One region of the Arthrobacter sp. YAF16 genome, then DNA from elsewhere that is predicted to be linked to it. Evidence: riboswitches for the same ligand, from Rfam matches in the RefSeq annotation. Region 1 holds a riboswitch; each other region holds the start of a gene.
The links. A riboswitch is a leader RNA that binds a small molecule or an ion and turns the genes downstream of it on or off. The one in region 1 is predicted to bind S-adenosylmethionine.
Positions count from the first base shown of each region.

Region 2: linked by a shared signal. The riboswitch ahead of AB4Y91_RS16580 (bifunctional o-acetylhomoserine/o-acetylserine sulfhydrylase) and the one ahead of AB4Y91_RS00220 (DUF1737 domain-containing protein) in region 1 are both predicted to bind S-adenosylmethionine.
Region 3: linked by a shared signal. The riboswitch ahead of metX (homoserine O-acetyltransferase MetX) and the one ahead of AB4Y91_RS00220 (DUF1737 domain-containing protein) in region 1 are both predicted to bind S-adenosylmethionine.

Region 1 is NZ_JBFRDC010000001.1:48,292-50,482, reverse strand. Features, by position in the region: gene AB4Y91_RS00225 (aminodeoxychorismate lyase) at 1-807, shown strand, start outside; SAM riboswitch class IV at 929-1,043, shown strand; gene AB4Y91_RS00220 (DUF1737 domain-containing protein) at 1,058-1,375, shown strand; gene AB4Y91_RS00215 (rhodanese-like domain-containing protein) at 1,372-1,818, shown strand; gene AB4Y91_RS00210 (O-succinylhomoserine sulfhydrylase) at 1,815-2,191, shown strand, end outside.
Region 2 is NZ_JBFRDC010000013.1:20,847-23,037, reverse strand. Features, by position in the region: gene AB4Y91_RS16580 (bifunctional o-acetylhomoserine/o-acetylserine sulfhydrylase) at 1-812, opposite strand, end outside; SAM riboswitch class IV at 875-990, opposite strand; gene AB4Y91_RS16575 (VOC family protein) at 1,203-1,841, shown strand; gene AB4Y91_RS16570 (CPBP family intramembrane glutamic endopeptidase) at 1,969-2,191, opposite strand, start outside.
Region 3 is NZ_JBFRDC010000013.1:23,062-25,252, reverse strand. Features, by position in the region: gene AB4Y91_RS16590 (MFS transporter) at 1-61, opposite strand, end outside; gene metX (homoserine O-acetyltransferase MetX) at 233-1,399, opposite strand; SAM riboswitch class IV at 1,411-1,526, opposite strand; gene AB4Y91_RS16580 (bifunctional o-acetylhomoserine/o-acetylserine sulfhydrylase) at 1,711-2,191, opposite strand, start outside.

The sequences.
Region 1 (2,191 bases):
CCGCGCAAGCTGCAGGCCCACCTGACCCGGCTGGCCGGCTCGGCGCGCGCGCTGGAGTTGGACATCCCGGCGGAGGACGCCTGGCGGCGCGCGATCGAGACCGCGGTCAGCGAATACCGCGGCCGGGCCGCCACGGCGGTCGGAGCCGCCGGCGACGGGGCCGGCGGAGCGGACGAGGTCGTGGTGAAGCTGCTCGCCAGCCGCGGCGTGGAGGGCGCGGCCACGCCGACGTGCTGGGTGCAGGCCTCCCCGCCGCCGGAAGCCGGCCGCCGGCAGCGCGAGACCGGCATCGACGTCATCCTGCTGGACCGCGGCTACGACAGCGAGGTGGGCGAACGCGCCCCGTGGCTGCTGCTGGGCGCCAAGACCCTGTCCTACGCGGTCAACATGGCGGCGCTCCGGTACGCCCACCACCAGGGCGCGGACGACGTCATCTTCACCTCCGCCGACGGCCGGGTCCTGGAGGGCCCGACGTCGACCGTGCTGCTGGCGCACCTGGAGACCAGCGACGACGGCGCCGGCGGCGTCCGCACCGTGCGCCGGCTGATCACCCCGCAGCTGGACAGCGGAATCCTCCCGGGCACCTCGCAGGGCGCCCTGTTCACCGCGGCCAAGGCCGCCGGGTGGGAGCTCGGCTACGGCCCGCTGGTACCTGCCGATCTGTACGACGCCGACGCCGTCTGGCTCATCTCAAGCATCCGGCTCCTCGCCCCGGTGAACCACATCGACGGCAAGGAGATCGGCACCCCCGAACTGCGGCGGCAGCTCACGGCCGAGCTCAACGAACTGTTCGCCACGATCGAGTAGGATCCGGCCGGTCCCGGGTGATGCTGCTCCGCCCCCGGAAAGGTGCCATGCCAGCGTCCGCGTGACTTAACATGACGACGCCGCCGGTGCCGCCGGCGTCGTAAGTGCTACGTTTTTGGGGAGTAATGAGACCCGGCGCCAAGCCCTGACTGGCCGGTCGGCAACCCTCCCTTTCGCGGCGGGGTGCCTCAGGTGAATACTCGGCATATCGACCATTCGAGCTGCAAGCGTGAAAGTAAGGAGATCCGTCGTGCCCGACGCATCCGCACCCGCTGTGCCCGCCACAGCCCCAGCCCAATCCCCCGCCGCACCCGGACCCGCCGAGGAAAGACTGGCGTACCGGCTGTTCACCGGGCCCGATGACCGCAGCTTCTGCGAGCGCGTTTCGGCCGCCCTGGCCGAGGGCTACGTCCTGCACGGCAGCCCCTCCGCCACCTTCAACGGCAGCACCGTGATCGTGGCCCAGGCCGTCGTGCTGCCGGCCGCGATCGCGAGCGCCGACGCCGCCGTCGCCAACGCGGTGGATGAGCTCGACGGCGCCGAGTTCACCGGCGAGGGCCACGCATGAGTTACGCCGGAGACCTGAGCCCGCAGGAAGCCTGGGCCAAGGTCGGGGCGGGCGCCATCCTGGTGGACGTCCGCACCGAGGCGGAATGGTCGCAGATCGGCGTCCCGGTCACCGGGGCCGGCACCGAAGACCGGCAGGCTCCGCTCTTCGTCCAGTGGACCCTGGCCGGCGGAGCCCCCAACCCGCGTTTCCTGGAGCAACTGCAGCAGCAACTCCAGCGGCAACTGCGGCAGCACGCGCCTGGCGCCACGGCGGCCGAGCTCATCTTCCTGTGCCGTTCCGGCGCCCGCTCGGTCGCCGCCGCGAACGCCGCCACGGCGGCCGGCTTCACCGCCTACAACGTCCTCGAGGGCTTCGAAGGCGAACCGGGCCCGACCGGCGCCCGGACCGTGAACGGCTGGAAGAACCACGGCCTGCCGACCAACCTGGAAAGCACTAAGTGAGCTTCAATCCCAATGCCCAGGGCTGGAGCCCGGACACCCAGGCCGTCCGCGGCGGACTCGACCGCACCGGGTTCCAGGAAACCACCGAACCGATCTTCCTGAACTCGGGCTTCGTCTACGAATCCGCCGCCGCGGCTGAGCGCGCCTTCACCGGCGAGGACGAACGGTTTGTCTATTCCCGCTACGGCAACCCCTCGGTGGCCACCTTCCAGGAACGCCTCCGGCTGTTGGAGGGAACCGAGGCGTGCTTTGCGACGGCGTCGGGCATGTCAGCGGTGTTCACCGCGCTCGGGGCATTGCTGGGGGCCGGCGACCGCGTGGTCGCCGCCCGCTCGCTCTTCGGATCCTGCTTCGTCATCCTCAATGAGATCCT
Region 2 (2,191 bases), on a different contig from region 1:
TTGAGGATGAAGGACAGGTTCGCTCCCAGCGCCCCGTCCGCCCCGAGGTCGCGGGCATAGACCAGGCCGTTGTACGTGGGATCCGGGGTGTTGAAGCCGGGGAAGCGCTCCGGGTCCTTGCCGAAGTCAAAGTTGCCGGAGTCGACGATCACGCCGGCAATCGCGGCACCGTGTCCGCCGAGATACTTGGTGGCCGAATGCACCACGATGTCGGCGCCCCACTCGATCGGGCGGATCAGGTAGGGGGTGGAGAGGGTGTTGTCCACGATCAGCGGCACCCCGGCCCGGTGGGCGACGTCCGCGACGCCTTCGATGTCCAGCACGTCCTGGCGGGGGTTGGAGACCACCTCGCCGAAGAACAGCTTGGTGTTCGGCTGCACGGCATCGCGCCACTGCTCAAGGTTGTCCGGGTCCTCCACGAACGTCACGGAGATACCGAACTTCTTCAGCGTGTGGGCCAGCAGGTTGTAGGTCCCGCCATAGAGGCTGGGGCTGGCGACGACGTGGTCTCCTGCCTCGGCGATGTTGAGGATCGCGAAGGTTTCGGCGGCCTGGCCGGAACTGAGCAGGAGCGCCCCAAGGCCGCCCTCCAGGCTCGCGACCCGCTGTTCCACCGCGTCCTGGGTGGGGTTGCCGATCCGGGTGTAGATGGGGGCGAGCTCGGCGAGCGCGAACCGGTTGGCGGCGCTCTCTGCACTGGGGAAGACGAACGACGTCGTCTGGTAGATCGGCAGCGACCGCGCGCCGGTGGCGGAGTCCGGCTCCTGGCCGGCGTGGATCTGGCGGGTTTCAAAGGACCAGGCGTTGGACATCGGAGAGCTCCCTAATGACTGGGCACAGGCCGCCCCTGGCCTCTGGGGCCGGAACGGCTCTGGCGCCGCGCTTGCCTGCCGGCGGACGCCGGCGGGCCAGGTCTTCACCCGGGGCACCCCACCGCGCAAGGAGGGTTGCCGGCCAGCAAGCCGGGGCTCGATGCTGGCGCTCATGACCTGGCTTCAGTCTACGAACGCGCCATTACGCCTGGATAGCTTTGTGACGAAAATGAAGAACGGCCCCACCACCGCCCGGCGCACGCCCGGGAGCCGGAAAGTGCCGTGGTTCTGGCCGGGCAAATCCGCGCGGTGAGCTCCGGAAAATGACATCCCATCACGGTAAGGGCAGCCTAAGCTGAGAGCTCCATCACAAAGTGCCAAGATGAGGGCATGCGCATGGATCACGTCTCTTACGCCTGTGAACAAGATGGCCTGGCTGCCACCACCGAACGTATTGCGACCGCCCTCGGGGTCGAAGCCGTCAAGGGCGGAATACACCCCCGGTTCGGGACCCGCAACATGATTATCCCGCTTGCCGGGCACAAGTACCTCGAGGTCGTGGAGGTCCTGGACCACCCGGCCTCCGACAAGGCGCCGTTCGGGCAGGCAGTCCGCGCCCGCTCGGCCGCCGGCGGTGGCTGGATGGGCTGGTGCGTCGAGGTTGACGACCTGGCACCGTTTGAGGAGCGGCTGGGCCGCTCCGCCGTCAACGGCAACCGCAAGTTCCCCGACGGCCGCGAACTGGTCTGGAAGCAGATCGGCATCCTGGGCCTGATCGCGGATCCGCAGGTCCCCTACATGTTGAAGTGGGAAGGCGACCCCGCCCTGCACCCGTCCAACGCCTATGAGAGCAATGTGAAGATGTCTGCCCTCACGATCGCGGGCTCGGCCGAGCGGGTCACCGAGTGGCTGGGTGAACCGGTCGAGAAGCCGCTGGAGGACGTGGACGTGAACTGGCTGGCCCCGCACGGGACGCCGGGAATCCTGTCCGTCACCTTCGAAACCGATTCCGGAGCCGTCACGATCTGACGCTTCCTGCCCGAAAAACTTCGGCCGCCAGCAGCGGGTGCCAATGATGCCACCCACCGCTGGCGGCCGAAACACTTTAACCCGTCGCCGGCGGCGGGCCACTGGGGGCAACGCGGGTTATGCCTGCTCAGCCCAGGCCGATCGCCTTGCCGAAGAGGCTGAATCCGACGAAGGCCACGATGTCCAGCAGCGCATGCGCAATCACCAGCGGCATCACCCGGCGCGTCTTCGTGTAGATCAGCGCGAAGATGACGCCCATGACGGCGTTTCCGATGAACGGCCCGAAGCCCTGGTAGAGGTGGTAGCTGCCGCGCAGCATCGAACTGGCGAAGATCGCCAGCGGCATGCCC
Region 3 (2,191 bases), on a different contig from region 1:
GGCCGGACGTCTTGACGTCGGGCTCCTCTGCGCGCCTTGCGGCGGCGTTTTCCGTGCTCATGCGAACTCCTTCGGTGTCGTCGTCGACACCCTGTGGACCATTAGGTTGACTACGTGTGTGTGAGTTGGAACACACGGCGTCATTCTCCACGAGTATGGACTTCGATCGAGGCAAGCTCAACGACTAATCGCGCAGAGTGCGTCTGCAAAAATGCACACACGGCGGTGCCGGCTAGGCGAAGAAGTTGCCCCGGAGCTGCTCGCTGAGCTGGCCGATTTCGGTCAGGAAGCCGTCGTGGCCGATCGGGGCCTCGATGACGTGCACGGGGACCTCCCCCGGCAGGGCGTCGGCGAGCTCTCGGGATTGGGCGGGAAAGTACAGCCGGTCCGAGTCCACGGCCGCCACGAAGAACTCCGCGGTGGCCAGGGAGACGGCCTGCTCCAGGCTTCCCCGGCCGCGGCTCACGTCGTGGCTCATGAGCGCCTCGGTGATGGCGATGTAGCTGTTGGCGTCGAAGCGTCGCACCAGCTTGTTGCCCTGGTGGTCCAGGTAGCTCTCCACCTGGTAGCGCCCACGGCCGGCCAGCGACCCGGCCTCCAGCGGGGCCTCGGCCGCCTGGGCGTTGCGTCCGAAGCGCCCGTCCAGCTCGGCTGCGGAACGGTAGGTGATGTGCGCGATCCGGCGCGCGAGGGCCAGTCCGGCGTGCGGTTCCGGGCCGCCGTAGTAGTCGCCGCCGTTGAAGTTGGGGTCCTGGCGGATTGCCAGGGTCTGGGCCTGGGCGAAGGCGATCTGTTCGGCGGTGCTGCTGGCGCCGACCGAAATCACGGCGCAGCGCTGCACCCGCGCCGGGTAGGTCACCGCCCACTCCAGCGCGCGCGCTCCCCCGAGCGAGCCGCCGAGCACGGCATACCAGCTGCTGATCCCCAGCGCGTCGGCGAGCCGGGCTTCCGCCGCGGTGCTGTCCCGGAGGGTGACCAGCGGGAAGCGCGAGCCCCAGGGCCGGCCGTCCGGGGCCGGCGTGGAGGGCCCGGTGGAGCCGTAGCAGCCGCCGAGGATGTTGATGGAGACCACGAAGTACTTGTCCGTGTCCACCGGGGCGCCGGGGCCTGCCAGTTCCTCCCACCAGCCCGGTTCCTCGCCGGCGCCGCGGGTCACGTGGGTGTCGCCGGTCAGGGCGTGCTCGATCAGCACCGCATTGGAGGCATCGGCGTTCAGCGTCCCCCAGGTCTCGTAGGCGAGGGTGACCTCGGGCAGGGTGGCACCGGATTCAAGGGCCAGGGAACCGATCGGGAGGTACTGCACCGTCCCGTCGGGAACAGCACCGTCGGGAACAGCGCCGTCGGGAACAGTGGAGGGTTTGCTTTCGGGTACACCCGTGCGGGTGACGGCAATCGTCATGTGAGGACCTAACTTCGCGCTTGCCCGCCGTCAGCTGACCGGCAGGCCAGGTCTTCACCCGGGGCACCCCGCCGCAAATGGAGGGTTGCCGGCCAGCAAGCCGGGGCTGTCACTGGCACTCATGACCTGCGTCGATTCTACGAAACACGGCCGCGCAAGCGCGAAGATTGTGACGGCTGTGTGACAGCCGGACCCGTCAACACCGCAGTTTCCCCACCTTTGACAGACGCGCCCGGCGGGTCGCCCCGAAGTGTCGGCGATTCCCGGGGCCATCCCCGCAAAGGTGGGGAAATTCGGCGTGCTGCGTGACCTCAGGCGTTCTTGGCCGCCCGGAAGCCGGCATCGAGGTCCGCGATGATGTCGTCGATGTGCTCGAGGCCCACCGAGAGCCGGACCAGGCCGGGATTGACGCCGGCGACCGCCTGCTGCTCCGGCGAGAGCTGGCTGTGCGTGGTCGACGCCGGGTGGATGACCAGCGAGCGCACGTCACCGATGTTCGCCACATGGGAGTGCAGCTCGAGGGCGTCGACGAAGCGTTTGCCGGCCTCCGCTCCCCCTGCGAGGTTGAACGCGACGACGGCGCCGGTCCCCTTCGGGCCGTACTTCCGGCCGCGCTCGTACCAGGGGCTGGACGGCAGCCCGGCGTAGGCGACGGATTCGACGTCGTCCCTGGCTTCCAGCCATTCGGCCACCCGCAGGGCGTTGGCGACGTGCCGTTCCACCCGCAGGCTCAGCGTCTCGATCCCCTGGGCGATGAGGAAGGCGTTGAACGGCGAGACGGCCGAACCGAGG